2 regions of the Paraburkholderia sp. EG286B genome follow, and region 1 is predicted to be linked to the other one. Evidence: riboswitches for the same ligand, from Rfam matches in the RefSeq annotation. Region 1 holds a riboswitch; the other holds the start of a gene.
The links. A riboswitch is a leader RNA that binds a small molecule or an ion and turns the genes downstream of it on or off. The one in region 1 is predicted to bind manganese.
Positions count from the first base shown of each region.

Region 1 (14,273 bases):
CGAACGCTCATGCGACACCAGGCCCCGGGCAAACCCCGGGGCTTTTTTATTTTTGACATATTGATATTTAGTTAGATTTACTGGTCATGTTTTTACTCGCGGAATTAATCGGGAAAACCCTGGGAATCCGTGATTTGCCTGTTTCGGGTTTTCACTAAAAGCCAAAAGTCGCACTTATACTGCCGGAACCGTCGGCGCGTGGCGTCCAAACGGTGCATACTTGGTCCGTTTTCCATTTCCCCTGTCGTTTTCCCATGTTTGAATCCTCCTTGAGCGCCGCACAGCCCGCCGGCGACCTTCCCATCGTCTTCGTGGACCTCGAGACGACCGGCGGTTCGGTAGGCGAGCACCGCATTACCGAAGTTGGCGTCGTGGAGGTGGCGCAAGGGCAGGTGACCCGATGGAGCACCCTCGTCGATCCCGGTCAGCCTATCCCGCCCTTTATCCAGCAGCTCACCGGTATTACCGACCAGATGGTGCGCGGCGCGCCGCGCTTCGCCGAGATCGCCGCGGAACTCCATGGGCGGCTCGCCGGCAAGCTCTTCGTCGCGCACAACGCAGCCTTCGACCGCGGCTTTCTGCGCGCGGAGTTCGAGCGTGCCGGTTATTCCTTCAACCCCGATGTGCTGTGCACCGTGCGCCTGTCACGAGCGCTTTTTCCGGGCGAGAAGCGCCACGGGCTCGACGCGCTGGTCGAACGCCACGCGCTCGTGCCGTCGGATCGCCATCGCGCGCTCGCCGATGCCGATCTCCTCTGGCAGTTTTGGCAGCGCCTGCCCGCGCTGGTGCCCGGGGAAGCGCTGGCGTCGCAGATCGAGCGCACGACGCGCCGTCACGTATTGGCCGGCGACATTACCGACGAACTGATCGACACGGCGCCAGCGGGCCACGGCGTGTATGCGTTCTACGGAGAGAACGATGTGCCGCTCTACGTGGGGCGCAGCGTACGGGTGCGCCAGCGCGTGCGCGCACATCTTTCGGGTGAGCGGCGCTCGTCGCGCGAACAACGGATGGCGCAACAGGTCCGCCGCGTGGAGTGGCGTGCGACCGGCGGCGAGCTTGGCGCGCTGCTGGTCGAGGCGCAATGGATCGCCACGCTCAAGCCCTCGTTCAACCGCGTGCCGCGTGTGTCGAAGCGCGACCCCGCCGACCTTGGGGCGGCGCCCTGGCCATTCGGCGGCGCTGTGGTCGTGCTCGAGCAGGACGCGACGAATGGCGCCGACGTCTATCACCTGATCGATCGCTGGTGCTATATCGGCGCCTTTCCGAGCACGGCCGAGGCCGAAGCGCTGGTGGACAGCAGCGCCGAGCGCGTGTTCGAGCTTTCGACCTGGCGCATTCTGCAAACGCACTTCGAACGCGGTCTGCGTGTGCAGGTGCTGCAGCTCTCCGAGGCCGACGGCCTCACGAGCGCGGCATAGCAGCGCTTAGGCAGTTCCGCCTACGCCGCCCGATTCGCACACATGCTCCAGCGCCTGATTCATCGCATTCGTGCGCGCGGAGTCGTAGCGCGTGAGCTCCTTCCAGTTCGCGACCGTTCTTGCGACGCGCGCCGGGCAATCCGGTGCGCCGCGCAGCGGTTGTACGCGTGCGAGCGCACCGATCAATTGTCCGGTGAGTCTGTCGAGTTGCGGGCGCGTCGCCGTGGCGAGATCCGGTGCCGGGTCGCTGGGCGCCTGGGAGGCGCGCCACGTGTCGAATAGCGACTTCTGCATTTGCGTGCTGGCATCGATCTGATCGCGGAAGAACGCTCGCGCAAACGCGGGATCGACGCCGGCTGCCGTGGCGCGCTTCTGCACGTCGGCGAGCAGGGCGTCTTCGCGGGGCGTGTCGGTGATCGGCTTGTGATGCTGCCACTTCCAGTGCGCGACCGGCTCGGCGAGCGCCAGCCGCTGCGAAACGAGCGCGACGAGGTTGGTCAGGGCGGTGTCGTCACCGTCGGCGTGGACGGATGCGATCGGCAGGGCGAAGAGCAGCGCAGCAGCGCAACGTGCGCTCGCGCGGGTCAGCAAAGTCATCGAGTGGAAGAAAGACGCCGGCATGGAAAACCGCAGCATAGCCGGTTATGGTGCGCTTGCGTCTAACGGGTGCTGAGGTCGATTCGAGATGGCCGCATCGAGGCGCGCGATCGAGCGCGCCGAATGCCAACGGCTACGGTGCAAAACTGCGCGCGCAGCATGACACGCGCGTCCCCGAACTACGCGTGTCGAGATGCACACGAACGTCTGCAGCGCGTGTGAGCCCGCGAGCGCGTACGTGTGCTCTTCCCCGTCACTTCTGTTCGTGTGCCTTGCGTTGCTCGTCGAGAAATGCGCGCACGTGAGCGGGCAATTCATCGCCGAGAAACTCGACGGCCACCGGTTCCGGATCCGGGCTGAAAACTTGGTCCGGGGTCGGAATCCTTGGCGGTTTGGCATCCATGATCTTTCTCCTATGTAAGCCGATTATCCGGCTCGGCACTTCTGCTGCGCTAGTCCCGCTTACGGTAACAGTGCTTTTCTCGCACGCGTGTTGCTTTCTTCGCACAGCGATACAAATGATTAACGGCGCGGGAATATAATTGTTGAGATGTCCTTCGCACTGCCACATGCTGCGTGAATCGCGTACGCTCCACGTTTCTCCAACTCTCCAGCGCAGCGTCTGCTGCAGTCGCACAACGCCTCGATCGCGCTTCCCCCGGCTCTGGGCACCGCGCAGACCGTACAGTCTTGCCGCGTTCGTATTGCGCGGCGCCGCACGCGCGGGCCGCTCCCTCCGGCTTCAGCTTCAGCGTGCAGACACCATTCATCTACAACGGTCGATTATGCTTAGCCGTTGACGTCGAAACGTTAATAAGAATTAAAACTATGTAAGCGACCGTTTCTATCCGATTGGGTGATTAATACTTTGTTGCGCGTCATTTAGCCGCGATTTAATGACCGAACGTGCGTAAATAGCCGCGCATTCGGGCGCGGCGTATTGATGCACACCGATAATTCGTTACGTTTGGGCCTCCGGCGGCGCCGGCACACGCTGCACTTGAGCATGGTTCGCGGGCGTCGCGCGCACGTCCACCTGGCCATGAATGCGTGACTGGTGGCCGTCCGCGAACATGTAGTACGGAAACGGGTGAGCGGGCTCGGAGGCCGCGTCGAGACGCGCGACCAGTTCGGGGGCGAGCGTGAAGTCGAGCGCGCCCAGCGACTCTTCGAGTTGCGCGGCTTTGGTTGCGCCCACGATGATGCTCGCCACGCCGCGCTTCTGATACAGCCAGTTCAACGCCACCTGGGCCATGGGGCGGTTGGCCTCCTGCGCGACCCGCTCGAGCTCAGCGACGATCGCAAAGTTGCGCGCCGAGAGCTTGTCGAAGCCGGGCGGCGGCTTTGCCCCCATCGTCTGCAAGCGGCCCGCACCGCTCACGCCTTCGCTGGCCTGCGACGGCCGATACTTCCCCGACAGCACCCCCATGCCGAGCGGACTCCACGGCACGAGCCCCATGCCGAGTTGCGTCGCGAGATCGGCGAATTCGTGTTCCGCGTTGCGCTCGATCAGGGAGTATTCGAGCTGCATGGCCGCGACCGGCTCGAAGCCGCGCCAGTCGGCCAGCGTCTGCGCACGGCCCGCGTACCAGGCGGGGACGTCGGAGAGACCCACGTAGCGGATCTTGCCCGCGCGCACGGCGTCGTCCATTGCGCGCATCACTTCGTCGACGGGCGTCATGCGGTCCCACGTGTGCAGGTAATAGAGATCGATGTAGTCGGTCCCTAGGCGCTTGAGCGAGCCGTCGAGCGCGCGCAACAGGTTCTTGCGATGGTTGCCGCCGGCGTTCGGATTGCCCGCTTGCGCGTTGTACGAATACTTGGTGGCGATGACGAGCCGCTCACGCAGACCGCGCGCCGCCGCGAAGCGCCCCACCCAGGTTTCGCTCGTGCCTTCTGTATAGAGGTCGGCGGTGTCGATGAAATTGCCGCCTGCATCGACATAGAGGTCGAAGAGTCGCTGTGCGGTGGCTTCGTCGGCGCCCCAGCCCCATTCGGTGCCGAACGTCATCGTGCCGAGGGCGATGGGGCTGACGCGCAGGCCCGAGCGGCCGAGCAGGGTGTAGCTAGCGAGTTTCATGGCGGTTTCCTCAAAGAGTGAATGGCGAACGCGAACTCATCTGGCGCTATTCCTTTTTGTGGAAAAATCGGGCTCAGCTGAAAGCACTGTGAAGCCAGGCTTCACAATGGAGGCAACATGGACCCGGTTTCCACGCCACCGTTCGCGCCGCCCGCCACGTCGGGACTGGCGGGACGCCTGCCCGCACTGCTGGCGGTGGCTGCTGTCGCTCGCCATGGCAGCTTCACGCGTGCGGCCTCCGCCGCGGGCTTCTCGACTTCGGCGCTTTCGCAAACGGTGCGGGCGCTCGAAGCGCAGCTCGGCGTGAGGCTCTTCAATCGCACGACGCGCCGAGTCGCGCTGACCGAGGCGGGCGCGCAGTTGCTCGCGCGCGTTCAGCCCGCACTCTCACAGATCGAGGCGGCGTTCGATGCACTCGACGCCTCGCGCGACGCCCCGGCCGGCACGCTGCGCATCAACCTGCCGCGCGTGGCGAGCGAGTTGCTCGTCATGCCGCACCTCGCGGAATTCATGGCGCGCTATCCGCAGATCAAGCTCGAACTCGCGCTCGACGACGGTTTCGCCGATCTGGTCGGCGACGGCTTCGATGCCGGGATCCGCCTGGGGGAATCGGTTGCGCCGGGCATGATGGCGGTGCCGATCGGCGGGCCGATTCGCATCGTCGTGGTGGGCTCGCCGGCATACTTCGAGCGTCGCGCTCGGCCCGTCACCCCAGACGACCTCGCCGCGCATGATTGCCTGCACTATCGCTTCGCGCCGGGCGGCGTCTACCGCTGGGAGTTCGCGCAGCCGGAGGATCCTGGGCGCGTGTTCGATGTGGTCACCGAGGGCCGCTTCGTGACCAACGATCTGCGTACGATGGTGCGTGCCGCCGAGCAGGGCGTGGGTCTGCTGCACGTGATCGAAGATTACGTGCGTGCGCAGCTGGAGGAAGGCCGGCTCGTGCCGGTGCTCGAGCCGTGGGGCGCATCGTTCCCGGGGTTCTATTTGTATACGGCCGGGCGTGCGCAGTTGCCGCCCAAGCTGCGTGCGTTCATCGACTTTCTGCGCGAGAAGCGTGAGGGCGCCTAAGCTCATCACGTAGCGCGAGGTGGGGCGATGGGATCAGATGATCGAAGGGGTTAGGCACAGCGCACGGAGTGCCGTGCGCCGACGCCACAAAGCAAAAAGCCCAGTCCGAAGACTGGGCTTTTTGCTTGAATCCTGGTGCCGGAAAGAGGAATCGAACCCCCGACCTTCGCATTACGAATGCGCTGCTCTACCGTCTGAGCTATTCCGGCGTGCATCAGAGAAGAAAGATTATAGGAAGTCCCCGCGAACTATGCAAGCCCTTCCCTCCTCTTTTTTCATTTTTTCGCTTCGTGGTGGTAGCGCGTGACGCGCTCGACCTCGTTCTTCGAGCCGAGGAATACGGCGACGCGCTCATGCAGGCTCTTCGGCTGGATCTCGAGAATGCGCTCTTCGCCGTTGGTCGCCATGCCGCCCGCCTGTTCGACGATGAACGACATCGGGTTCGCTTCGTACATCAGGCGCAGCTTGCCGGGCTTCGACGGATCGCGCTTGTCGGCCGGGTACATGAAGATGCCGCCGCGGTTCAGAATGCGGTGCACATCCGCGACCATCGAGGCAATCCAGCGCATGTTGAAGTTCTCGCCGCGCGCGCCGTCCTTGCCGGCGTTCAGCTCGCCGATGTACTTCTGCACCGGCTCATACCAGTGGCGTGCGTTCGACGCATTGATCGCGTATTCGCGCGTCTCTTCCGGAATGCGCATGTCGCTTTGCGTGAGCACCCACGAGCCCAGTTCGCGGTCGAGCGTGAAGCAGTTCACGCCGTGGCCGGTCGTGAGCACGAGCACCGTTTGCGGGCCGTATACGGCGTAGCCCGCGGCGACCTGCTTCGTGCCGGGCTGCAGGAACGATTCCTCGGTCGCCTGCTGGCCGTCCGGGCAGCGCAGCACCGAGAAGATCGTGCCAATCGACACGTTCACGTCGATGTTCGACGAGCCGTCGAGCGGATCGAACACGAGCAGGTATTCGCCCTTCGGATAGTTGGCCGGGATCGGGAAGAACGTTTCCATTTCCTCCGAGGCCATCGCGGCGAGGTTGCCGCCCCATTCGTTGGCGTCGAGCAGGATCTCGTTCGAGAGGATGTCGAGGTTCTTCTGCACTTCGCCCTGGACGTTCTCGCTGCCGGCCGTGCCGAGGGCGTCACCGAGCGCGCCCTTGCTGACGTTGAAGCTGATCGCCTTGCACGCGCGCGCGACGACTTCGATCAGGAGACGCAGGTCGGCGGGCAGGTTGCTGTGCTGGCGCTGCTGCTCGATCAGGTACTTGGTGAGGGTGGTGCGACGTTGCAAAGCCATTGCAGTACTCCGGATACGCTTGGGAATAGCGCAATTCTACCCGCTCGACTGTGACCGCCCGCCGCACAGCCGCGCAAAATAAAGCGCCGGGGCCCGGCCGGGTTGGCTGGCGCGGCTTTGGGCGCGGTGCCCGGTCGCGGCGCACCGCCAAAATAATCGTGAAAAAAATGCGCAAAAAAACCGGCGCGCCGGCCGGTTCATGGGTCGCCGCGCGGCGCTGCTCAGGCGCCGCGCGTGGTGTGCCGCTTCGTCCGGTTTCGTCTGATCAAGCCAGCGCTTTTTCGACGATCTCGCGTACGTCGCGCGATTTGGCCTCAGCGGCGACGCGCTCGAGCGCCGTGCGCATCGCGTCACGCAGCGCGGGCGTGAAGCGGCGCCATAGTTCGAGATTGCGGGCGAGGCGCGCCGCGACCTGCGGATTGAGCGCGTCGAGCGCGATCACCTGGTCGGCCCAGAATGCGTAGCCCGAGCCGTCGGCGGCATGGAACTGCGCGGGGTTCGCTGCGCAGAAGCTGAAGATCAGCGAGCGTGCGCGGTTCGGGTTCTTGATGTTGAACGCCGGGTGGCCCATGAGCGCGCGCACCGTCTCGATGGCCGGGCGTTGCGCCGTGCCCCGTTGCGTGGCTTGCAGCGCGAACCACTTGTCGATCACGAGCGGTTCCTTCTCGAAGCGTACGTAGAAGTCTTCGAGCGCGCGGCGAGCGACGTCGCCGCCCGTGGCCGCCTGCACGTTCAACAGCGCCGAGAGCGCCGCCGAACGGTCGGTCATGTTGTTCGCGGCGTCGTATTGCGCCGTGGCGAGCCGCACCGCTTGCGCGGAGTCGTCGAGCTCCGAGAGATACGAGAGCGCGAGGTTCTTCAAGCCGCGGTGCCCAGCCCCCTCGGGCGTCGGCTCGTACGCGCCCGGCGTGATATTGCGCTCATAGGCGGCGAGCCATTCACCTTGCAGCGCCGTTGCCAGTTGCTTGCGCACGAACTGGCGCGCGGCATGCACGGCGGCCGGATCGGATTCGGTCATCTGCTCGGCGAGATACGTTTCCGAGGGCAGCATGAGCGCCAGCTCGCGGAACGACGGCGAGAGCGATTCGTCGGTCAGCACGCGGCGGAACGCATCGACGAGCGCGTCGTTGATTTCGAGCGGCTGGCCCGCGGCGGCGCGTCCGGCGAGCGCGAGCAGTTCCCGCGTGGCGAGGCGCTGGCCCGCTTCCCAGCGATTGAACGCATCGCTGTCGTGCGCGAGCAGGAACGCGAGTTCGTCGTTGCCGTAGTCGTAGTCGACGATGACCGGCGCCGAGAAGTTGCGCAGCAGCGAGGGCAGGGGCTTGGCCATCACGTCGGCGAACGTGAAGGTCTGCTGCGTGTCGGTCAGCTCCAGCACGCGCGTCGTGCCGTGCGCGGCGGCTTCGCCTTCGAGGCGCAGCGGCAGGTCCGCGCCGTCCGCGCCGATCAGGCCGATTGCAAACGGAATGTGCAGCGGGCCCTTCTGCGTTTCGCGCGCGGCGGGCGAGCCGTTGGCGTAGCCCTGCGTGAGCGTCACGCTGTAGCAGCGCGTGCCTTCGTCGTAGCTCGTGCTCACGCTCACGCGCGGCGTGCCCGCCTGGCTATACCAGCGTTCGAATTGCGCGAGGTCGCGGCCGTTGGCGTCGGCCATCGCGGCGCGGAAGTCGTTGCAGGTCACGGCCTGGCCGTCGTGGCGCTGGAAGTACAGGTCCATGCCCTTGCGGAAGCCGTCGCGTCCGAGCAGCGTCTGATACATCCGCACGACTTCCGCGCCTTTTTCGTAGACGGTCATCGTGTAAAAGTTGTTGATCTCGACGTAGCTCTCGGGGCGCACCGGATGTGCCATCGGGCCTGCGTCTTCGGCGAACTGCATCTGGCGCAGCACGCGCACGTCTTCGATGCGTTTGGTCGCGCGCGCCGCCTCGTTCTCGTCGCCGCCCGACATCGCCGCCGAGAACTCCTGGTCGCGGAACACCGTGAGGCCTTCCTTCAGGCTCAGCTGGAACCAGTCGCGGCAGGTCACGCGGTTGCCGGTCCAGTTGTGGAAGTACTCGTGGCCGACCACGGCCTCGATGTTGGCGAAGTCGACATCGGTGGCCGTTTCCGGATTCGCGAGCACGTACTTCGTATTGAAGATGTTGAGCCCCTTGTTCTCCATCGCGCCCATGTTGAAGTCGCTCACGGCGACGATCATGAAGCGGTCGAGATCGAGTTCGAGGCCAAAGCGCTGTTCGTCCCAGTGGATCGAGTGGATGAGCGAGTCCATCGCGTGGCGCGTCTTGTCGAGATCGTGCGGCTCGACCCAGACCTGCAGCAGCTTTTCCTTGCCCGAGCCGCTCTGGATGCGCTCTTCCAGCGCCACGAGCTTGCCCGCCACGAGCGCGAACAGATAGCTCGGCTTGCGGAACGGGTCTTCCCATTTCGCATAGTGACGGCCATCGGGCAGCTCGCCTTCGGCGATCAGGTTGCCGTTCGAGAGCAGCACCGGGTACGCGGTCTTGTCGGCGCGCAGCGTGACCGTGTAGGTCGCCATCACGTCGGGCCGGTCGAGGAACCAGGTGATGCGGCGAAACCCTTCGGCCTCGCACTGCGTAAAGAAGTTGCCGCTCGACACGTACAGGCCCGAGAGCGTGGTGTTGGCGGCGGGCGCGCACGCGCCGGTGAGCGTGAGCTCGAAGGCCTCGGGCACGTTCTCGATCGTGAGCCCGTGTTCGTGCGCGCGGACATTCGCGTAAGGCTTGCCGTCGATCGCCGCGCCGATGAATTCGAGCTGCTCGCCCATGAGTTCGAGGTGCGAGGTGGGTTGCGCGTCGGGATTGCGACGCACGCGCAACGTGCTCTTGACGATCGTGCGCTCGGGCACGAGGTCGAATTCGAGGTCGACGGTATCGATCAGAAACGCGGGCGGCGCGTAGTCTTCGCGGCGGATCACGGTGGGCGTGGCGGTATCGGACATGGTCTGGATAGGGGCGTGTCGGATCGGGGTGGATCGATCGGTGTGGATCGCTCGGTGTGGATCGAATGGGCCGGCCGCGGCGGCGTGTGCGCCCGCCGGGCGCTGCCTGCCGTCGCGGGAGCGCGGCGGATCGCCCCATTGTACAAAGGCTCGGGCCGCTTTGTCCGTCGGGGCCCGGTCGCCGAACTTTCGCGCCGCGCCACGAGTCAGTATGATCAGGCCCTGCCGCGCAGCTGGCTGAACGCAAAACAGGACACGACCGGCGTGGAATGCGCACGGATCGGACACGGAATAAGCGCGGCGCAAAGATCGTATCGGAGAGAGCGGCCCCCACGACTGCACTTTTCCAACTGAAGCAACCCTGCTACGAGAAGACCATGATGCACGACAGATGGACCCGCCGCGCCCTCCTGATGCTGGCGGCGCTCGCCCTCACGCTCTCCGGCTGCACGACCTACGTGACGAGCCAGGTGACCGCCTTCTCCGCATGGGACGGCGGCAGTGACGCCACGCGCACCTTCGCGTTCAAACGCAGCCCCGAGCAGAACCAGAGCATCGAGCAGAGCACCTACGAGCAGTTCGTCGCCAACGGGCTCGCCATGCACGCATTCCGCCTCGTGGCCGAGCCGCAGGCGCGCTATCTCGTGGGCCTCGCCTACGGCAGCCGCACCGACACGGTGACGGTCGCGCAGCCCGTGTTCTACAACCCCTGGCCGGGCCCGTACTGGGGGCCGTGGAACCCGTGGGGCGCATGGGGACCTTATCAGCCCGCCTACGTGAACCAGAGCTATCCCGTGTATTCGCATGCGCTCGCGATTCGCATCACGGAAAAGGCGAGCGGCAAGGAGGTCTATAACGTGCAGGCGCGCACTTCGGGCGACGATCCCTCGCTCGTACGCGTGATGCCCTTTCTCGTGCAGAGCGCGCTGGGGAATTTCCCGCTGGCCAACGGCACGGTCACGGAGGTCAAGATTCCGGTCGGCAAGAATGGCGGCGCGCCGAACGAGACAGCTGCGGCTCCGGCGGGTGCGGGGCAGGGCAGTGCGGCCGCGACGGGGAACGCGCCGGCGAAATAGGCACGCATCGTCGTGCCCGCCCACCAGGCGACGCGTCGGAACTTCTGTCCGGCGCGTTTTTTTATGCCATGCGCGACGGCACGTCAGAACCCCACGCCCAGAATCGCGAGCACGCCGAGTACGACGAACAGCACCGCCGCAACGGCATGCACGAGTTTCGTCGGCAGCTTGTGGGCGAAGCGGTCGCCGAGCAGGATCGCGGGCACATTGGCGATCATCATGCCGAGCGTCGTGCCCGCCACCACGCCGAAGAAGTCGTGAAAGCGCGCGGCGAGCGCCACGGTCGCGATCTGCGTTTTGTCGCCCATTTCCGCTAGAAAGAAGGTCACCACCGTGGCGCCGAACACGCCGAGCTGCGAGCGGTTCACGTTCGCCTCGCCTTCATCGAGCTTGTCCGGTACGAGGATCCAGAGCCCCATGGCGACGAACGAGGCGGCGAGCGCCCAGCGCATGACGCCAGGCGTCACGAACGCGCCGAGCCACGTGCCGAGCGCGCCCGCGCCCGAGTGATTGACGAGCGTCGCGACGAGCACGCCGAGGATGATCGGCAGCGGTCTGCGGTAGCGCGCCGCGAGCACGAGCGAGAGCAACTGCGTCTTGTCGCCGATTTCGGCGAGCGCGACTGCGCCGGCCGAGACCAGGAAGGCTTGGTTCACGTTCTGATGGATCCTCGGGCCGTGTGTCTGCGAGCGACGACCCACGAACCGCCGGGCCCTGTTGCGGCGGACATGGGTCATCGGTCTCGCCAGGCCCGGGACAAAGGCCGCGTCCGCCATGGCCGTACAAGCCAGGTCTGTTGACGGACGCCCCCGCGAATTCGCGCGCGGCAAGCCCCGGATCCGAAGACCGGCGCTGCGGCGCGATGCGAGGCGGCTACTCCCCAATGAAGCGCGGATCATAGTATCGCGCTTTTGCCTGCAACCCCGCGCTGGGCGGGGCTTTCAGCGGCGCGTGCCGGCGCGGCTGTGCACGCGCTTGCCTGCCGCGTAGGTCTCGAACACGGCGCGGTCGTCGCCGAGCAGGGCGAGCGCGAACAGCAATTCTTCCAACGATTCGGCGCGTGCCGTGCGCCGCGCGAGCAGCGGCGTGGCCTGCGCGTCGAGCACGACGAAGTCCGCTTCGCTGCCGGGCGCGAGCGTGCCGATCTTGTCGGCGAGATCGAGCGCCTGCGCCGCGCCCGCTGTCGCCAGCCAGAACATGCGCGTGGCCGTGAGGTGGTGGCCGCCCATGCGCGCGACCTTGTGCGCCTCGTTCATGGTTTGCAGCATGGAGAACGAGGTGCCGCCGCCCACGTCGGTGGCGAGCGTCACCGGCATCGACGATTCGCCGGCCTTGTCGAAGTCGAACAGGCCGCTGCCGAGGAACAGGTTCGAGGTCGGGCAGTGCGCCGCGACCGTGCCCGTATCTGCCATGCGGCGGCGGTCTTCATCGTCGAGCCAGATGCAGTGGCCGTACACGGCCCGCTTGCGCAGGAGTCCGTAGTGATCGTACACGTCGAGGTAGCTGCGATGGCCCGGGAACAGTTCCTTGACCCACTTCACCTCGTCCGGGTTCTCGGCCACGTGGCTCTGGATGAAGATGTCGCCATGCGCCTTCGCGAGCGCGCCGCACGCTTCGAGCTGCGCTTCGGTCGAAGTGGGCGCGAAGCGCGGCGTGAGCGCGTACATCTGGCGCCCGCGGTTGTGCCAGCGCTCGATCAGCTCGGCGCTGTCGTCGTAGCCCGTTTGCGGCGTGTCGCGCAGGAACTCGGGGCAATGGCGATCCATCAGCACCTTGCCCGCGACCATGCGCAGGTTCTTCGCTTCGCTCGCGGTAAAGAGCGCGTCGGCGGACTGCTTGTGCACGGTGCAGTACACGAGCGCCGTGGTCGTGCCGCAGGCGAGCAGCTCGTCGACGAAAAAGCGCGCCGTGTCCTGCGCCACCGCTTCGTTTTCGAAGCCGCGCTCGGTCGGGAACGTGTACGTGTTCAGCCACGGCAGCAGACCCGGCGCGGGCGAGGCGATCATGTCAGTCTGCGGATAGTGGATGTGCGTGTCGATGAAGCCAGGCACGATCAGCTTGTCGCGCAGATTGTGGACCGTCGCGTTTTCATCGACGCGCGACTTGAGCGCGGACCACGCGCCCGAGGCGACCACGTGGCCGTCTTCGACGATCACGACGCCGTCTTCGTCAAAGACAGCGGCGTCGGACGATTGCGCAGGGTCGCCGGTGAACGTCAACAGTTTTGCGCGGTAAGCCGATTGAGTCATGGGAACTTCGTCTCCGATAAATTCAGGTAATCGTCCAATGCATGCCCCGCATCACGCATGCCGCTCCTGAAATTGCGGCGCGCAAGGGCCCACGGTCCGGCGCTCGCGCGCTGGACCGGATTCGTGTGACAGCCCGGGCTGGGGCTTGCTGTGCGGACGAGTCCGCGTTTTTAGTTAGCGCCTGGGTGCAGGCCCTAAGCCGTTGCGCGACTCCAGTTCGCGTCGAGCTTCGCGATCAGCGCGGCGCGCTCTTCGGGCGTCACGAACGAAGCCTCGAAGCCGTTGCGCAGGATCGTGTACACCTCGTCGTCGTCGAGCTCGAGCGCTTCGATGATGGCGCGGTAGTTCTCGTTGACGTAGCCGCCGAAGTAGGCGGGATCGTCGGAATTGACGGTCACTGCGACGCCCTTGTCGAGCAGGGCCTTGAGCGTGTGCTGCGTCATGTCGTCGAACACGCACAGCTTGGTGTTCGAGAGCGGGCACACCGTGAGCGCCACGCGCGTGTCGGCCAGACGCGTGACGAGCGCCGCGTCTTCGATGCTGCGCACGCCGTGATCGACGCGGTCGACCTTGAGCAGGTCGAGCGCTTCGTAAATATAGGAGGGCGGGCCTTCCTCGCCTGCGTGCGCGACGAGCTTCAGCCCCAACGCCCGCGCCTTCTCGAACACGCGCTCGAATTTCGAAGGCGGATGACCGCGCTCCGACGAGTCGAGGCCCACGCCGATCAGGCGCGCATAGCGCTCGAACAGCGGGCGCGCGGCTTCAAAGGTGGCGAGCGCATCGGCTTCGCTCAGGTGGCGCAGGAAGCACAGGATCAGCTTGCTCGTGAGGCCGCGCTTTTCGGCGTCGGCAAGCGCGCGGTCGATGCCAGCGACCACGGTTTCGATCGGCACGCCGCGTTCGGTATGCGTCTGCGGATCGAAGAAAATTTCGGTGTGCACGACGTTGTCGGCGAGCGCGCGCTCGCAGTACGCCATCGTCATGTCGTAGAAGTCCTGCTCCGAGAGCAGCACGCTCGCGCCCGCGTAGTAGATGTCGAGGAACGACTGCAGGTCGGTGAACGCGTAGGCGGCGCGCAGCGCGTCGATCGAGTCGTAGGCGAGCTTGACATTGTTGCGCTGGGCGAGCGCGAAGATCAGCTCGGGTTCGAGCGAGCCTTCGATATGGATGTGCAGCTCGGCCTTCGGCGCATTGGCGGCCTTGTCGACGAGCGCCTTTGCGTTGGCGGCGGTATTGGCGGTGGTCGTGATCGTCATGTTCGGTTCGATTAGCTTTCGGGTTCTTCAGTGTTTGACATCACGCGGAATGGGTGGCGGGGGCATGCGCCGCGCTCGCCCGCTTCGCCGCTTCGATCGCCTGCAGCAGTTGCGCGGCGGCCGACACGGCGATGACTTCGGGCGACTTGTCGACGATGCCGTCCACGCCGAGCGGGCAGTTCATGCGCGCGATCTGCAGGGGATCGATGCCGCGCGCGGCGAGCCGGTGCTCGAACTGCTTGCGCTTCGTGTGCGAGCCGATCATGCCGAAGAAC
Region 1 covers NZ_JBFRCF010000004.1:435,976-450,248, forward strand. The annotation lists gene AB4Y42_RS10915 (exonuclease domain-containing protein) at 255-1,421, shown strand; gene AB4Y42_RS10920 (chorismate mutase) at 1,428-2,018, opposite strand; gene AB4Y42_RS10925 (hypothetical protein) at 2,272-2,421, opposite strand; gene AB4Y42_RS10930 (aldo/keto reductase) at 2,980-4,098, opposite strand; gene AB4Y42_RS10935 (LysR family transcriptional regulator) at 4,216-5,169, shown strand; tRNA gene AB4Y42_RS10940 (tRNA-Thr) at 5,303-5,378, opposite strand; gene AB4Y42_RS10945 (class 1 fructose-bisphosphatase) at 5,445-6,461, opposite strand; gene pepN (aminopeptidase N) at 6,727-9,417, opposite strand; gene AB4Y42_RS10955 (DUF4136 domain-containing protein) at 9,795-10,493, shown strand; gene AB4Y42_RS10960 (TMEM165/GDT1 family protein) at 10,577-11,149, opposite strand; yybP-ykoY riboswitch at 11,204-11,397, opposite strand; gene guaD (guanine deaminase) at 11,435-12,742, opposite strand; gene AB4Y42_RS10970 (adenosine deaminase) at 12,937-13,998, opposite strand; gene xdhC (xanthine dehydrogenase accessory protein XdhC) at 14,039-14,273, opposite strand, start outside.

Region 2 (14,273 bases), on a different contig from region 1:
CGGCGAGCAGCGTGAGCTGCGCCTCGGTTTCGATGCCTTCGGCCAGCACCGGAATGCCGAGGCTCTTGCCGAGCGCGAGCACCGCGCGAATGATCGCGGTGGCCTGGCGGCTCGACTCGGCCTCGCTGATGAAAGACTGGTCGAGCTTGATCTTGTCGAACGGGAACGAGCGCAGCGTGTCGAGCGACGAGTAGCCGGTGCCGAAATCGTCCAGCGCGATATTCACGCCGATGGCCTTGATTCGCTGCAACACGTCGAGCGAGCGCTCGCGATCCGCGAAAATGGTCGTCTCGGTGAGTTCCAGTTCGAGCCGCTCGGGCGCGAGGCCCGTCTCGACCAGCACGGTCTCGACGAGCTTCGGCAGGTCCGCGTGCGAGAACTGCACGGGCGAGAGATTCACGGCCACCTTGTAAGGCGGCACCCACGAAACGGCACGCGTGCACGCCTCGCGCAGCACCCAGGCGCCAATGCCGAGAATGAGGCCATTCTCTTCGGCAAGCGGGATGAATTCGGCGGGCGAGATGAAGCCGAGCCGCGGATGCTCCCAGCGCAGCAGCGCTTCATAGCCGCAAATTTCGCCGCTCGCGATCGAGGTCTGCACCTGGTAGTGCACGCTCAGCTGCCCGCGCGCGAGCGCCTCGCGCAGGTCGTGCGTGAGCGAGCGGCGCGCCCGCGCGATCTCGTCCATCGCCGGCTCGTAGAAGCACACCGACTGCGCCAGGTCCGCCTTCGCGCGATACATGGCGAGGTCGGCGTTGTTGATGAGCACGGTCTTGGTGGTGGCATCGTCGGGGTAGATGGCGACGCCAAGGCTCGCGCCCGAGAGCACTTCGGCGTCGTCGTAGCGCACCGGCCGGTACAGCGCGGTTTCGAGGCGCGAGAGCAGATCGCCGAGTTCCTCGCGCGAGGCGAAGCGCGTGAGCGCCACGAACTCGTCGCCGCCCACGCGCGCCACGAACTCGCCTTCGCGCATCAGGCTCGAAAGGCGCCGCGCGAGAATGCGCAGCACTTCGTCGCCGGCATGATGGCCGTGCAGGTCGTTGATTTCCTTGAAGCGGTTCAGGTCGATGCCGATGAGCGCGAGCTTGCGCGTGTCCTGCGTGCGCGCCAGTTCGGCGTCGATGCGTGCGTTGAAGCTCGCGCGATTGGGCAGGCCGGTGAGCATGTCGCTCATCGCCATCGTGCGCAGATGCTCGACCGATTCAGCGCGCACGCTGTCGTCGAGCAGGAAGCTCACGCAGCCCGCGCCCGCGATCACGAGCGCCATGCACGCCACGGCGAGCGCGAGCGCATGCAGCGCGGCGGGATTCGAAAAGTGTCCGTCGATCGGCATCGGCACGACCTGGAACGCGGACATGCCGGTGAAGTGCAGCGCGGCGATGGCGAGGGCGAGCACGCCCGCCACGAGGCGCGCGGACGCGGCGGCGCTAGCCTGCGCGCTGGCCGCGTCCTCCTGCTGGCGCTGCGTGGCCACGCCGGCGAGATGCAGTGCGAGCGCGCTGATCGCGACGGCAAACACGAACGACAAGGCGATCCCGATGCGATTCCAGATCACGATGCCTTCCACGCGATACGCGAGCATGCCCGCGTAATGCATGAGCGCGACCGCCAGCCCGACGATCGCGCCGCCCAGCGCGGGCGCCGCGCGCGTGAGACGGTTCGCGGCCTGGCTCGTGGCGAGCAGGAATCCAGCGAAACTGCCCACGAGCGCGATGAGCAGCGACGTGATGGTCAGCACGGGATCGAAGGCGATCGGTACGCCCGGCTCGAAGCCGAGCATGGCGACGAAGTGCGTGCACCAGATATCGGCGGCGGCCACGACGGCCGCGATGAACGACCAGCCCATGCGCTGCAGCGAACGCGCGGCGAACGCGCGCAGGACGAGCCGCGCGGTGACCCACGAGCCCGCGGCGCAGATCAGCAGCGCGACGAGGACGAGCCACAGGTTGTGCTTGTAGACGATGCAGCCCGCCACGCTCATCATGGGAAGATCTCCTTGTTCACCACTCGTTCACCCCGGACGTCGCACGACATTATCACGACAATGCGACGAGGCCGAGCACCTCTCGCAGCTTCGCGCTCGTCGCGTGCAGCGACGACGACGCGGCGGCCGCTTCGTTCACCAAAGCGGCGTTGCGGCGCGGGGTGTCGTCCATCTGCGCGACCATGGCGTTGACCTGCTCGATGCCCTGCGCCTGCTCGTGGCTCGACGCCGTGATCTCGCCCATGATGTCGGCCGCGCGCAGACGATGCGCGAGCACGATCTCGACGGCCGTTTGCGCGACCACGTAAGCGGCATGCAGCAGCACGCGCGGCAGGTTCGCCTCGCGCGTGCAGTACACGGCGAAGTTGAGCGCCTGCAGCCGGTCGAACGCGACGTGATGCAGCGCGAAGAATCCCGCGGCGAGCACGATCGGGCGCCAGTCGCGATAGACGAGCAACAGGCCCAGCAGCACGAACACGCCGAAATGGAATTCGGTGACGCCGTGCGCCGCCTGGATATGCAGCGCGACGAGCGCGGCATTGGCGAGCGTGAGCACGACGCGCGAAAGCGCGGTGCCGCGCGCGCAGAAAAACACGAAGCTGCCGGCGCCGAGGAACAGCGCGGCGCCTACGAGCGCGAGCTGCAGTTCGTAATAGACGAAGCCGATCAGTACTGCCGCGATGGCGGAGAGGACGAGCGTGGAATACATCACCGCGTCAGCGGCGCGCGCGACGTCGTCGAGCGCACGAATGGCCACACGCGGTTGCGAGCCGGACGGTCGAAACGACTGCGCGCGACCCGGCGAATCTGCCAGCATGAACGACACTTGGATCAGGAAAAAAAGTTGCAGGTAGGCGTTAATGCGGCGGCGGCTGGTGGACCTTGATGCGCCTGAAGGGTTTCGGCTGCAAAAAGAGCCGCCTAATGGCGTCGGCGCGACTCGTTGGCGGGCTCGACAGAAAAATCGGGACCCGCGCACGAGTTTACGGCAGCAAATCAATAAACTTCAGGAAACCCTTTACGGGACAAGTATTTGCAAACGTTTGCAGCGATTTACTCCTGTTTTCTTCCTGTTTTCAACTCGATCCCCATTTATTCGGACGCGTGATCGCGGAGATAAACCGTGATATCGGTGGCCGGCACATCGACCACCATTCGGCGCAACGTCTCGACGATAAAGCCGCGGTGAAACGTGTAGTGATTGACGACATGCAAAAAGATCTGAGCGCGCGACATGACGCCCTCTGGGCCGCCGATGTACTGAAAATGCACCACCTCGTCGGCTTGCGCTTCGCTCAAGCCGCCCATCCACGCCAGGTACCAGGCGTCCAGATCGCGCTGCATGGTTCGCAGCTCAGGGAGGGTCGTGGTATCCGGCAGGAGGCGCTCGGTGAAGCCGTGATCGCGCTGCTCGAGGTGCGCCCTGAAAATCGCGCCCACGGCATAGCCATGCCCCAACGCGCGCAGGTAACTTCCGAAGGTCATGGCGCGCGTGGCCACGACCTCTTCCTCCGGCAGGCGCGCAACGACGTCATAAATGACTTCGTTCGCCCATTGGGTATATCGGGCCAGCATGATTTGATTGGATAGCGGCATCCACGCCTCCTTGTCGATTGAACCGGATTGCTCTGCACTGGTCGGGACGCGCTCCGTAAGCCGGGGCGCATACGAGCACCTCCATGCTAAATTTTCGCTTTCCGTCCCGCACTCGCGATCAGGTCAATCGAGCAACATTTCGGGCCATGTCAGCAACCATTCCGGCAAGCTACGAGGAAGTCCCACGCGACGTCATCACGACTGCGCGCGTCTATCCCTCGGGTTTCGTGCACCCTCACCACACGCATGAACGCGGCCAGTTTGCCTATGCGGCGCAAGGTGCGATGTCGGTCTCGACGGCGGCCGGCAACTGGATCGTGCCTTCGCAATGCGCCATCTGGCTACCGGCCAATTTCCCGCACGAAATGCAGATGAACGGCGAGGTGCGCATGCTCAACGCGTTCGTGCACACCAGCCTGCGTGAAACACGCTCGCTGCCGCAGCGCTGCTGCGTGCTCGGCACGACGCAGTTGCTGAGAAACCTGATGTCGGAAGCCGTGCAGCAGCCCGCGCTGTACGCGCCCATGACGCGTGCCGAACGGATCATGGCGCTGCTAATCGACGAGATCGCCACCATGACGCCGCTTGCGCTCAATGCGCCGTTGCCGGACGCGCCGCGACTCGCCGCTCTGTGCCGCGGCGTGCTCGAAGCGCCGTCGATGACGCTCAGCCTCGACGAGGCCGCGAGCCGCGCGGGGCTGAGCCGCCGCAGCTTCACCCGACTCTTTCGCGAACAGTTGGGAACCAGCTTCGTTGCCTGGCGCGAGCAGGCGTGCCTGATCGAGGCCGTTGCCCGGCTGAACCGGGGCGAGTCGGTCACGCGCGTCGCGTATGAACTGGGCTACGGCAGCCCCACGGCGTTTTCGACGATGTTCAAGCGCGTCATGGGCGTGTCGCCGCAGCGCTACCTCGACGGCGAGCCGTAAGGCCGCGCGGGATCTCTGCGTCGCTGGCGAAACTACCAATAGCACGATCGTTCTATTTTAGGTACGCTAGGCGCCTTCTCCTCCCAAGATGCGAGACCGTTCCGCCATGTCGCTGATCCTTTCCCGCCGCGATCTGAACTTCCTGCTCTACGAATGGCTCGATGTCGAAAGCCTCACGCGCATTCCGCGCTACGCCGACCACACGCGCGAGACCTTCGACGCCGCGCTCGACACCTGCGAGAAAATCGCCACCGACCTCTTCGCGCCGCACAACAAGAAGAACGATCAGCACGAGCCGCACTTCGACGGCGAAACGGTCACGATCATCCCCGAGGTGAAGACGGCATTGCAGGCGTTCAGCGACGCAGGCCTGATGGCCGCGGGCCAGGACTACGAATACGGCGGCATGCAGTTGCCGCTCGTCGTCGAGAAGGCGGGCTTCGCGTGGTTCAAGGGGGCGAACGTCGGCACGAGCGCCTATCCGTTCCTCACCATCGGCAACGCGAACCTGCTGCTCGCGCATGGCAGCGCAAAGCAGATCGACACCTTCGTGCGCCCCGAACTGGAAGGCCGCTACTTCGGCACGATGTGCCTTTCCGAGCCCCAAGCGGGTTCGTCGCTTTCGGATGTCGCCACGCGCGCCGACTTCGAATGCGATTCCCCGCTCGGCGCGCAATATCGTCTGCGTGGCAACAAGATGTGGATCTCAGGCGGCGAGCACGAGCTGGCCGAGAACATCGTGCACCTCGTGCTCGCCAAGATCCCCGGTCCCGACGGCAAGCTCATTGCGGGGGTCAAAGGCATCTCGCTGTTCGTCGTGCCGAAGTACCTCGTGAACGAGGACGGCTCGCGCGACGAACGCAACGACGTCGTGCTCGCGGGCCTCAATCACAAGATGGGCTATCGCGGCACGACGAACTGCCTGCTGAATTTCGGCGAGGGCACGCGGCACACGCCGGGCGGCCGGGCGGGCGCGATCGGCTATCTCGTGGGCGAGCCGCATCAGGGGCTCGCATACATGTTCCACATGATGAACGAGGCGCGCATTGGCGTCGGGCTCGGCGCGACGATGCTCGGCTACACCGGCTATCTGCATGCGCTCGATTACGCGCGCAACCGTCCGCAAGGGCGTCCCGTGGGCGCGGCGGGCAAAGATCCGGCTTCGCCGCAGGTGAGGCTCGTGGAGCACGCCGACGTGCGCCGCATGCTGCTCGCGCAAAAGAGCTATGTCGAAGGCGCGCTCGCGCTCAACCTCTGGTGCGCCAAACTCGTGGACGAAGCGGGTGCCGCCAGCGGCGCGGAACGCGAGCCGCTCTCGCTGCTGCTGGACCTGCTCACGCCCATCGCGAAGAGCTGGCCTTCGCAATGGTGTCTCGCAGCCAACGATCTCGCCATCCAGGTGCACGGCGGCTATGGCTACACGCGCGAGTACAACGTCGAACAGTTCTATCGCGACAACCGTCTCAATCCGATCCACGAAGGCACGCACGGCATTCAGGGGCTCGACCTGCTCGGCCGCAAGGTCGTCATCAAGGATGGCGCGGCGCTCAAGATTTTCGTGGCGCGCGTGCAGGCCACGCTCGAACGCGCACACGCTTCGGGCGCGGCAGACGAGGCCACCCAAGCGAACGCGCTCGCAGCCGCACTCGAGCGGCTCACGCAAGTCACGGGGCAGTTGTGGGCAGCAGGCGACCCGGCGGTGACACTCGCCAATGCTTCGGTGTACCTGGAAGTGTTCGGCCACGTGGTGCTGGCCTGGGTGTGGCTCGAACAGGCGCTCGTGGCACGCGCGGCACTCGCAGCGCCCACTCAGGCAAGCGGCGAGGAGGCGGACTTCTATCGCGGCAAGCTCGCTGCGGCCGCCTACTTCTTCGCATGGGAGTTGCCGAAAACAGGCGCGCAGTTCGATTTGCTCGCCTCGCTCGACCGCACTACGCTCGACATGCAGGACGCGTGGTTCTAAAGCCGCGATCACGGAGCGAAAGTAAAACGCCCCAAAAGACCGGACTCGCGTCGTAATGCCGTTCAGTTAAGCAACTGAACGGCATTTTTGTTGGTGGAGCAAAGGGGTTGTAAACACGTCGCGGCGATGTTAACTTTCGTCGCCATGCTGGTTGACGCCCTTCCCCTGCTTGTCGAAGCGCACCCGCCATTCGAATGGGATAGGCTGGGACAGCATCTGCCATACGAATGGATTGAGCAGGCGGTCCAGGCTAGCGGCAGCGCCAGCATCCGGCGTCGCCGTCTGCCTGCGCAGCAGGTGGTGTGGCTGGTGATCGCCCTGGCGCTATACCGGCATCAGTCAGTCAGCGAGGTCGTTGACGCACTGGGGCTTGCGCTTCCCGCACCCGATGCGTCATTTGTCAGCAAGAGCGCCATCGCCCAGGCTCGACAGCGCACTGGCGCGGCGCCCCTGGCGTGGCTCTTTCACGAATGCGCCAGGAACTGGTCTGTGCAGGATCAGGCGCATTACCTCTTCAAGGGATTCTCGCTGTTCGCAATGGACGGCACCACGCTGCGCACGGCCGACAGTGCCGTCAACCGCGAGCATTTCGGGTCGTCCACAGCCGCGCATGACCGGGTCGGCAGCTACCCCCAGTTGCGCGCAGTCACGCTTACTGCCATTTCCACCCACCTGGTGCGCGACGTCGAATTCGGCCCTTACGACGTGAACGAGATGATCTCGGCGCGCCAGCTTGTTGCGCGGGTGCCGCAGAACTCCATTACGGTGTTCGACAAAGGGTTTCTGTCAGCCCAACTGCTGTGCAACCCGGTCTCGGGCGGCGCAAACCGGCATTTCATCATTCCAGCCAAGTCCAATACGCGCTGGGAGGTGCTCAGCGGCGAGCCCGGCGACCAGTTGGTGCGCATGCGCGTCTCGCCGCAGGCGCGAAAGGCCTGTCCGGAACTGCCTGAGTTCTGGCAAGCCCGCGCCGTGCTTGCCGTCGATGCGCGTGGCCGGCAACGGGTATTGCTCAGTTCCCTGTGTGATCGGGAGCAGTTCAAGGCAGCGGAGATCGTGTCCTGCTACGCGCGTCGCTGGCAGGTCGAGACCAGCTACCGGGAATTGAAGCAGTCGATGCTGGGGATGGCGCTGACCCTTCGCAGCCAGACCGTCGAGGGCGTCTACCAGGAGTTCTGGGGCGCGCTGATTGCCTACAACCTGATTCGCCTGGAGGTGGCGAGGGCCGCGCTTGAGGCCGGACGCACACCCGCAGACCTGAGCTTCATCCGCGCGTTTCATACGATTCAGTATGAGATGTCATGGGCAGCGGTGACACGCTCGTACGGCAAACTTCCTGCGCTGCTTGTACGCCTGCGCGAACGGCTCAAGCAGCTTGCCAACAAAAAACGGCCCGGGCGCTCTTGCGCCCGGGCCGTCAAGTCCAGACCTTTCCGCTACACCGTTCGGAACCTGAAACGGGACCTTAACTGAACGGCATTAGGACTCGCGTCGGCCTTTTGGGGCGCTGCCCGATACCTCGCCCGAGGCATCGGATCACATCACATGCGTTGGACCGTCAGTTCGCCGCCTGCTGCTCGAAGCGCCTGAGCAGATCGTTGCCGCGCGAGTTGGCCGAATCGAGCGCCTGCTGCGGCGTCTTCGCGCCCGTCCAGACCTGTTCGAGTTCCTCGTCCACGATCGTGCGGATCTGCGGCATGTTGCCAAGGCGCAGGCCCTTGGTCCACGGCAGCGGCGGCTTGTTGAGCATCTGTTTCGTGGCCGTGTCGGCGCCCGGATGCGACGCGTAGAAGCCCTGTTGCTGCGTGAGTTCGTACGCGGCCTTCGTCACCGGCAGATAGCCCGTGTCCTGATGCCACTTCGCGGCCACGGCCGGCGAGCTCAGGTACGCGAGGAACTTCGCCACGCCCTTGTAGACCTCGGGGTTCTTGCCGCCCAGCACCCACAGGCTCGCCCCGCCGATGATGGCGTTCTGCGGCGCGCCCTTCACGCTCGGGTCGTACGGCATCATGCCGGTGCCGAACTTGAACTTCGCATACTGCTGTACGTTCGCCAGCGCGCCCGACGAGCCCATCATGATGCCGCAGTCGCCGCTATAGAACTTCGCGGTGGCTTCATCCTTGCGGCCCACATAGGTGAAGGTGCCCTGCTTCGCCATGTTCTGCAGGAAGGCGATGTGCGCGACCTGCAGCGGCTTGTTGATTTCGAGTTGCGCATCGAGGCCGTCGAAGCCATTGTTGCGCGTCGCGATCGGTGCGCCTTGCCACGCGCTGTAGTTCTCGATCTGGATCCAGCCCTGCCAGCCGGTGGTGAAGCCGCAGCTCATGCCCGAGGCCTTGAGCTTCGCGGCCGCTTCGGCGACTTCGGGCCAGGTTTTCGGCGGCGCGTCGGGCAGGCCGGCCTTCTTGAAGGCGTCGCGATTGTAGTAAAGCACGGGGGTCGAGCTGTTGAACGGCATCGACACCAGATGGCCCGTCTTCGCGTCGCTGTAGTAGCTCGCGATGGTCGGCACGAAGGCCTTTTCGTCGAGCGGCACGCCGGCGGTCTTCATCACGTCGTACACGGGCAGCACGGCCTTCTTCGCGTTCATCATCGTGGCGGTGCCGACTTCGTACACCTGCAGGATGGCGGGCGCATCGCCGCTGCGATAGGCCGCGATGCCGGCGGCGAGCGTCTGGTCGTAGGTGCCCTTGAAGACGGGCACGATCTTGTATTCGCTCTGCGACGCGTTGAATTGCTCCGCGATCGCGTTCACGCGCTCGCCAAGCTGGGACTCCATGGCATGCCAGAACTGGATTTCCGTGGCAGCATGCGCGGCTTGCGCGCCGCCTGCCAGCACCACGGCGGCGATCAGCGCGCGCAAGCGGCCGCGCGAACCCGCGCGTTGTATCTCGTGCTTTTTCATCTGGGTCTTCTTCCTGTTATTGATCGTTGTCCCTGCACATGCGCGCGTTGAGGCGCGGCGCGGGACTTTGGTTCAGGACTTCGATTTTCGACTTCGATACATCGGGCCGTCCGCCGGCGGTCGCGCGCACGGCACCCTCGGCCCAAGGCAGCGCAAGGGTAGCACAGCGATTGGGACGCCCGTGTGATGGCTCGTGCCGCGGCGTATCAATGGTCCACGGCATCGTGGCAACAGACGCAGAGCTTGTTGCCTTCGGGGTCGCAAAAGTACGCGCCGTAGTAGTTCGGGTGATAGTGCGGGCGCAGGCCGTGCGCGCCTTCGTCGGTGCCGCCGTGCGCGAGCGCGGCGGCGTAGGCGGCGTCGACTGCCGCGCGCGAAGGCGCGAGCAGCGCGACCATCTGGCCGTTGCCGGGTTGCGAGGCGTTGCCGTCCCACGGCCGGCCGACGAGGAAGAGCGGCCGCGGCACGCCCGGCTCCATCCAGCCCGCCCAGGGGTAGTCGGGCTCGCGGAATTTCAGCACGAAACCCAGCGCCTGCATGAGCGGGGAATAGAACGTAAATGCCTGCTCGAAATCGTTCACGCCGATGTACACGTGAGAAATCATCGCCATCGTCTTTGCCTCCTCGTTTGCAGCGGCGCGCGGGTTGGTGTCAATCGCGCCGCTGCGCCATGAACAGGACAGAAGCCGGCTTGCCGCTGCGCGGGTCGAGCGGCTCGCGCATCGCACGCAAGTCGAAACCGCTCTCGTCGAGCAAGGCGATCCAGCTTTCGAGCGTGCGAAAGTACCACGGCGGCGCATCGCGAAACGCACTGCTGAATCCGGCCCACGATCCGGCGCGCCAGCCGTCGACATAGGGTTCGTCGCCGCATGCCACGAGTGGATGCAGCGTCTGCACGATGAGCGTGCCTTGCGGCGCCAGCAACGTGGGCGCCGCGCGCAGCAAAGCATCGACACTGGTCGAGCCGATGAGCGAGAAGTTGCACACCACCGCATCGGCGCGGCAGGGTAGTGCGCCCTGCGCGACCTGCTCGTAGGTTAGCAGGCGGCAGTCCGTGAGCCCCGCCGCGCGCGCAGACTCCACGAGTTCGGGCACCGCGTCGACGCCCGTGACGGTGACGCCGCGGCGCGCGAGCGCCAGCGCGAGCCAGCCTTCGCCGCAGCCGAGATCGATCACGCTGCGCGGCGCGCACGCGAGCACGGCGTCGAGCACCGCTGCGTCGGTCACGAGCCGGCGGCTCGCGATCTCGCCGCCGCGCACGGCCGCGATCCAGGGCGTCGCGTTGCGCTGCCATGATGCGAGGACTTCGGCGTCGGTGCGGATATCGCGACTCATGGGTCTCCTTGTCAACGCAGATCGTGGTTGTGCCACCGAAACGCGTATTATGCGCGCCGCCGGAGACCCGGAACGGCGCGCCAACTCGACGGCAGGAGGACCGGTGTCGCGAATTACGAACTGAAGAACGGCACGCAGAAGCCGGCCGGCCCGACGCAATCCCCGGGACCGTTGGGCTGCGGATGCAGGTTCGCGCATCCTGAGAAGGCAGCGGCGACCGTAGCGCACAGAGCAGCGCGCAACACATAAGAAAGCATGCGTGATTTCATGAATGAGATGGTGTGAGCCGACGTTGACTTGCCGCGATGCGCGGCTCGGGCGGGACGTTCCAGATGATGTCCGGCAACATGTCGCCGAACCTCTGGGGCCTGCGCGGCACCGAGGACCTCGGCAACGGCCTCTCGGCGATCTTCAAGCTCGAAAGCGGTTTCAACGTCGACAACGGCAAGCAGGGCCAGGGCGGCCGCCTGTTCGGCCGCACGGCCATGGTCGGCCTCAATTCGAGCACTGCGGGCAGCGTCACGCTCGGCCGCCAGTACGACCCGCTCATCGACCTGCTGCAGCCGCTCACCAACGACGGCGCATTCGGCTCCGCGTTCGCCACGCCCGGCGACATGGACAACTACGACAACAGCTACCGCACCAGCAACTCGATCAAGTATGCGAGCCCCAACTTCGGTGGCCTGCAGATGAGCGCGATGTACGCGTTCGGCGGCCAGCCGGGCAGCACCGGCGCGGGGCAGACGTGGGCCGTGGCGGCCGCATACAACCATGGTCCGTTCGGCTTCGGCGCGGGCTATTTCAAGGCCAACAGCAACGGCGGCACGGCCGCGACGTTCGACGGCCTGAATCCGAACAACGACGTCAACGTGGATTCCGCCGCCATTACGGGCGGCTTCGTCTCCGCGAATTCGCTGCAAATCATTCGCGCGGCCGGCGACTACACGTATGGGGCGGTGACGGCGGGCCTCGCGTACAGCAATGTCGAGTACGCGAACTACCAGAGCGCGTACGGCGCGAACAGCAACACGAAGTTCAACACGGGCCAAGCCTTCATCAACTATCAGGTCACGCCGGTCGCGCTCGTGGGCTTCGGCTACAACTACACCAAGGGGCACGGCAACAGCGTGGACGCGAGCTACAACCAGTTCAGCCTGGGCGGCGACTACTTCCTCTCGGAGCGCACCGATATCTACGCGCTCGCGGGCTACCAGAAGGCTTCGGGCAAGACGATCGACGCCGATACGGGCGAGTTCGTCAACGCGGTCGCCTCGTTCGGCGACTTCGGCAACGATGCAAGCAACGACGAGCAGGCGATGGTCATGGTCGGGCTGCGTCACAAGTTCTGATTCGCGTTGTGCGAGGCGCGCGCGGCGGGCACGCTGGAAATCGCTCGCCGCCATGAACTTCGGCTATAATCGCCCCCTGTCTTAGGGGAGTAGTCTGCAACGCCGGCTTTGGCGTTGCGCCGCCGTCAACATAATTGGTGCCCCTGCACCATGGCGCCGGCAGCCGTATTGCGGATCATTGCAGCGAATCGCTGCAATAGCGCGGCCTGACGAGACCTATGACGTTTTCCCTTTCACCCGGGCCGGGCGAAGGGATACGTCATGGTTTCGGTGCCCGGCTCGCACATCACGGCAATAACAATGACTCGTCTCGCCCCCCATCACCCCCTCATTTGCGCCACGGGGCGTTCGTCATGATCTTGACGTTCGCCTTGCTCGTTGCCGCGGCCGGCATCATCTACCTGTCCTGCGAGACCTTCGTCAATAGCGTCGAGTGGCTCGGCCACAAGCTCAAGGTCACGCAAACCGCCACCGGCACGATCCTCGCCGCATTCGGCACCGCGCTGCCCGAGAGCGTGGTCACGCTCGTTGCCGTCGCTTTCGGCGGCGATCCCGCGCACAAGGAAATTGGCGTAGGCGCCGCGATTGGCGGGCCGCTCGCGCTCAGCACGATCGCCTATGCCGTGGTGGGCTTCGCGTTGCTTGCGACGGCGAAGCGCGTGGGCCGCGAGCGCGCGGCTACCGTCGACGTCAATACGCGCCGTCTGCGCCGCGACCAGCTCTGGTTCCTCGCGATCTTCGTCGCGAAGATCGCGCTCGGGCTCGTGGTGTTCAGCTTCAAGCCGATACTGGGGATCGCGTTTCTCTCGGCCTACGCGTTCTACTGCTGGAAGGAGCTTTCCGCTGAAGATAGCGGCGAGGTGGAAGCCGATCTCGAGCCGCTGAAGCTGCGCCCGCACGACGACAATCCGGCCATGGTGTGGATTCTGCTGCAGACGCTGGGCGCGCTCGCGGTGATCTTCGCGGCCTCGCATCTGTTCGTGCAGCAGATCGGCGCCGTGGGACCGTGGCTTGGCCTGAGCCCGCAGTTGACCGCCGTGTTGTTCAGCCCGATCGCCACCGAGCTGCCCGAGATCATGAACGCGATCATCTGGGTGCGCCAGGGCAAGGAGCGGCTGGCACTGGCGAACATCAGCGGCGCGATGATGATTCAGGCCACTATTCCCACGGCGTTCGGCCTCTTCTTCACGCCATGGCATCTCGGCACGCCTTCGATTCTCGCGGCCGTGACGACGATGGTCGCCATCCTGTTCCTGCAGTGGGCGTTTCGTGCGCCGAAGGTACGCAGCCGTCAGCTCACGCATGTCGGCTGGCTCTATGCGGTGTTCGCGGCGTTGCTGTTCGTGGTGTGACGCGGCCGGGCGCCAGGCTCAGGCTGCCGCGGCGGCCTGGGCGGCGCCCGCGTGGTGATGGAGCCAGCGGATCATGTCCGAATGCCTGACCACGCCGACCAGCCGCCGCGCATCGTCCATCACCGGAATGTCGTGGTAGGCGTGCTCGATGAAGATCGGTACCAGATGCGCGAGCGGCGTGGCCCGATGGACCGCGTGCACGCCGGCCGCCATCACGGCTTCCACCGTTTCTTCCACGCGCGCCGACTCGCGCAGCACCGCGCGGCGCAGCGAGTTCCAGATACGCTTGAGGCCAGCCGCCGGTGCGAGGTCGCCGAGCGCGTGATGCGTGACGACGCCGACCACGCGATCCATCGCATCGACCACGGGCAGCGTCGAAGCACCGTGGCGGCGGAACATCTCGTGCGCCGCCCGCGCGCCCATGGTCGCTGGCACGGCGGGACAGCCAATCGACATGATTTCCTCGCAAGTTAGTTGTTCGAACGACTTTTGCGGAAAATCCAGCGGCTCGAGCAGATGTTGCGAGAGCGCGGCAAGCGGCGCGGCAGCGGCTTCCGGCGTGGGACGAAATGCGGCGCGCGGATAGCGGTGCCCGGTCAGCGCGTGGAAAGCGAGCGCCGCACTGAGCAACGCAAAGGACTGGAACACGATCGGCGCGAGCACGAAGTGAAAGCCGAGCGCATGAACAGCGGGGCCGCCGAGCACGGCGGTCAGCGCGACCGCGCCTGAAGGCGGATGCACGCAGCGGCACAGGAACATCGCGCAGATCGCGAGCGCCACCGCCACGGAAGCCGCCGCGACCGGCGACGCGATCCATTGCGCGCACGCCACGCCCACCAGCGCGGAGACGAAGTTGCCGCCGA
Region 2 covers NZ_JBFRCF010000005.1:34,078-48,350, reverse strand. The annotation lists gene AB4Y42_RS11750 (putative bifunctional diguanylate cyclase/phosphodiesterase) at 1-1,984, opposite strand, end outside; gene AB4Y42_RS11745 (hypothetical protein) at 2,037-2,801, opposite strand; gene AB4Y42_RS11740 (DinB family protein) at 3,077-3,559, opposite strand; gene AB4Y42_RS11735 (helix-turn-helix domain-containing protein) at 3,727-4,506, shown strand; gene AB4Y42_RS11730 (acyl-CoA dehydrogenase) at 4,613-6,469, shown strand; gene AB4Y42_RS11725 (IS4 family transposase) at 6,596-7,942, shown strand; gene ugpB (sn-glycerol-3-phosphate ABC transporter substrate-binding protein UgpB) at 8,028-9,374, opposite strand; gene AB4Y42_RS11715 (VOC family protein) at 9,581-9,979, opposite strand; gene AB4Y42_RS11710 (class I SAM-dependent methyltransferase) at 10,026-10,709, opposite strand; gene AB4Y42_RS11705 (porin) at 11,015-12,058, shown strand; yybP-ykoY riboswitch at 12,131-12,234, shown strand; gene AB4Y42_RS11700 (sodium:calcium antiporter) at 12,412-13,410, shown strand; gene AB4Y42_RS11695 (HPP family protein) at 13,429-14,273, opposite strand, start outside.
Region 2: linked by a shared signal. The riboswitch ahead of AB4Y42_RS11700 (sodium:calcium antiporter) and the one ahead of AB4Y42_RS10960 (TMEM165/GDT1 family protein) in region 1 are both predicted to bind manganese.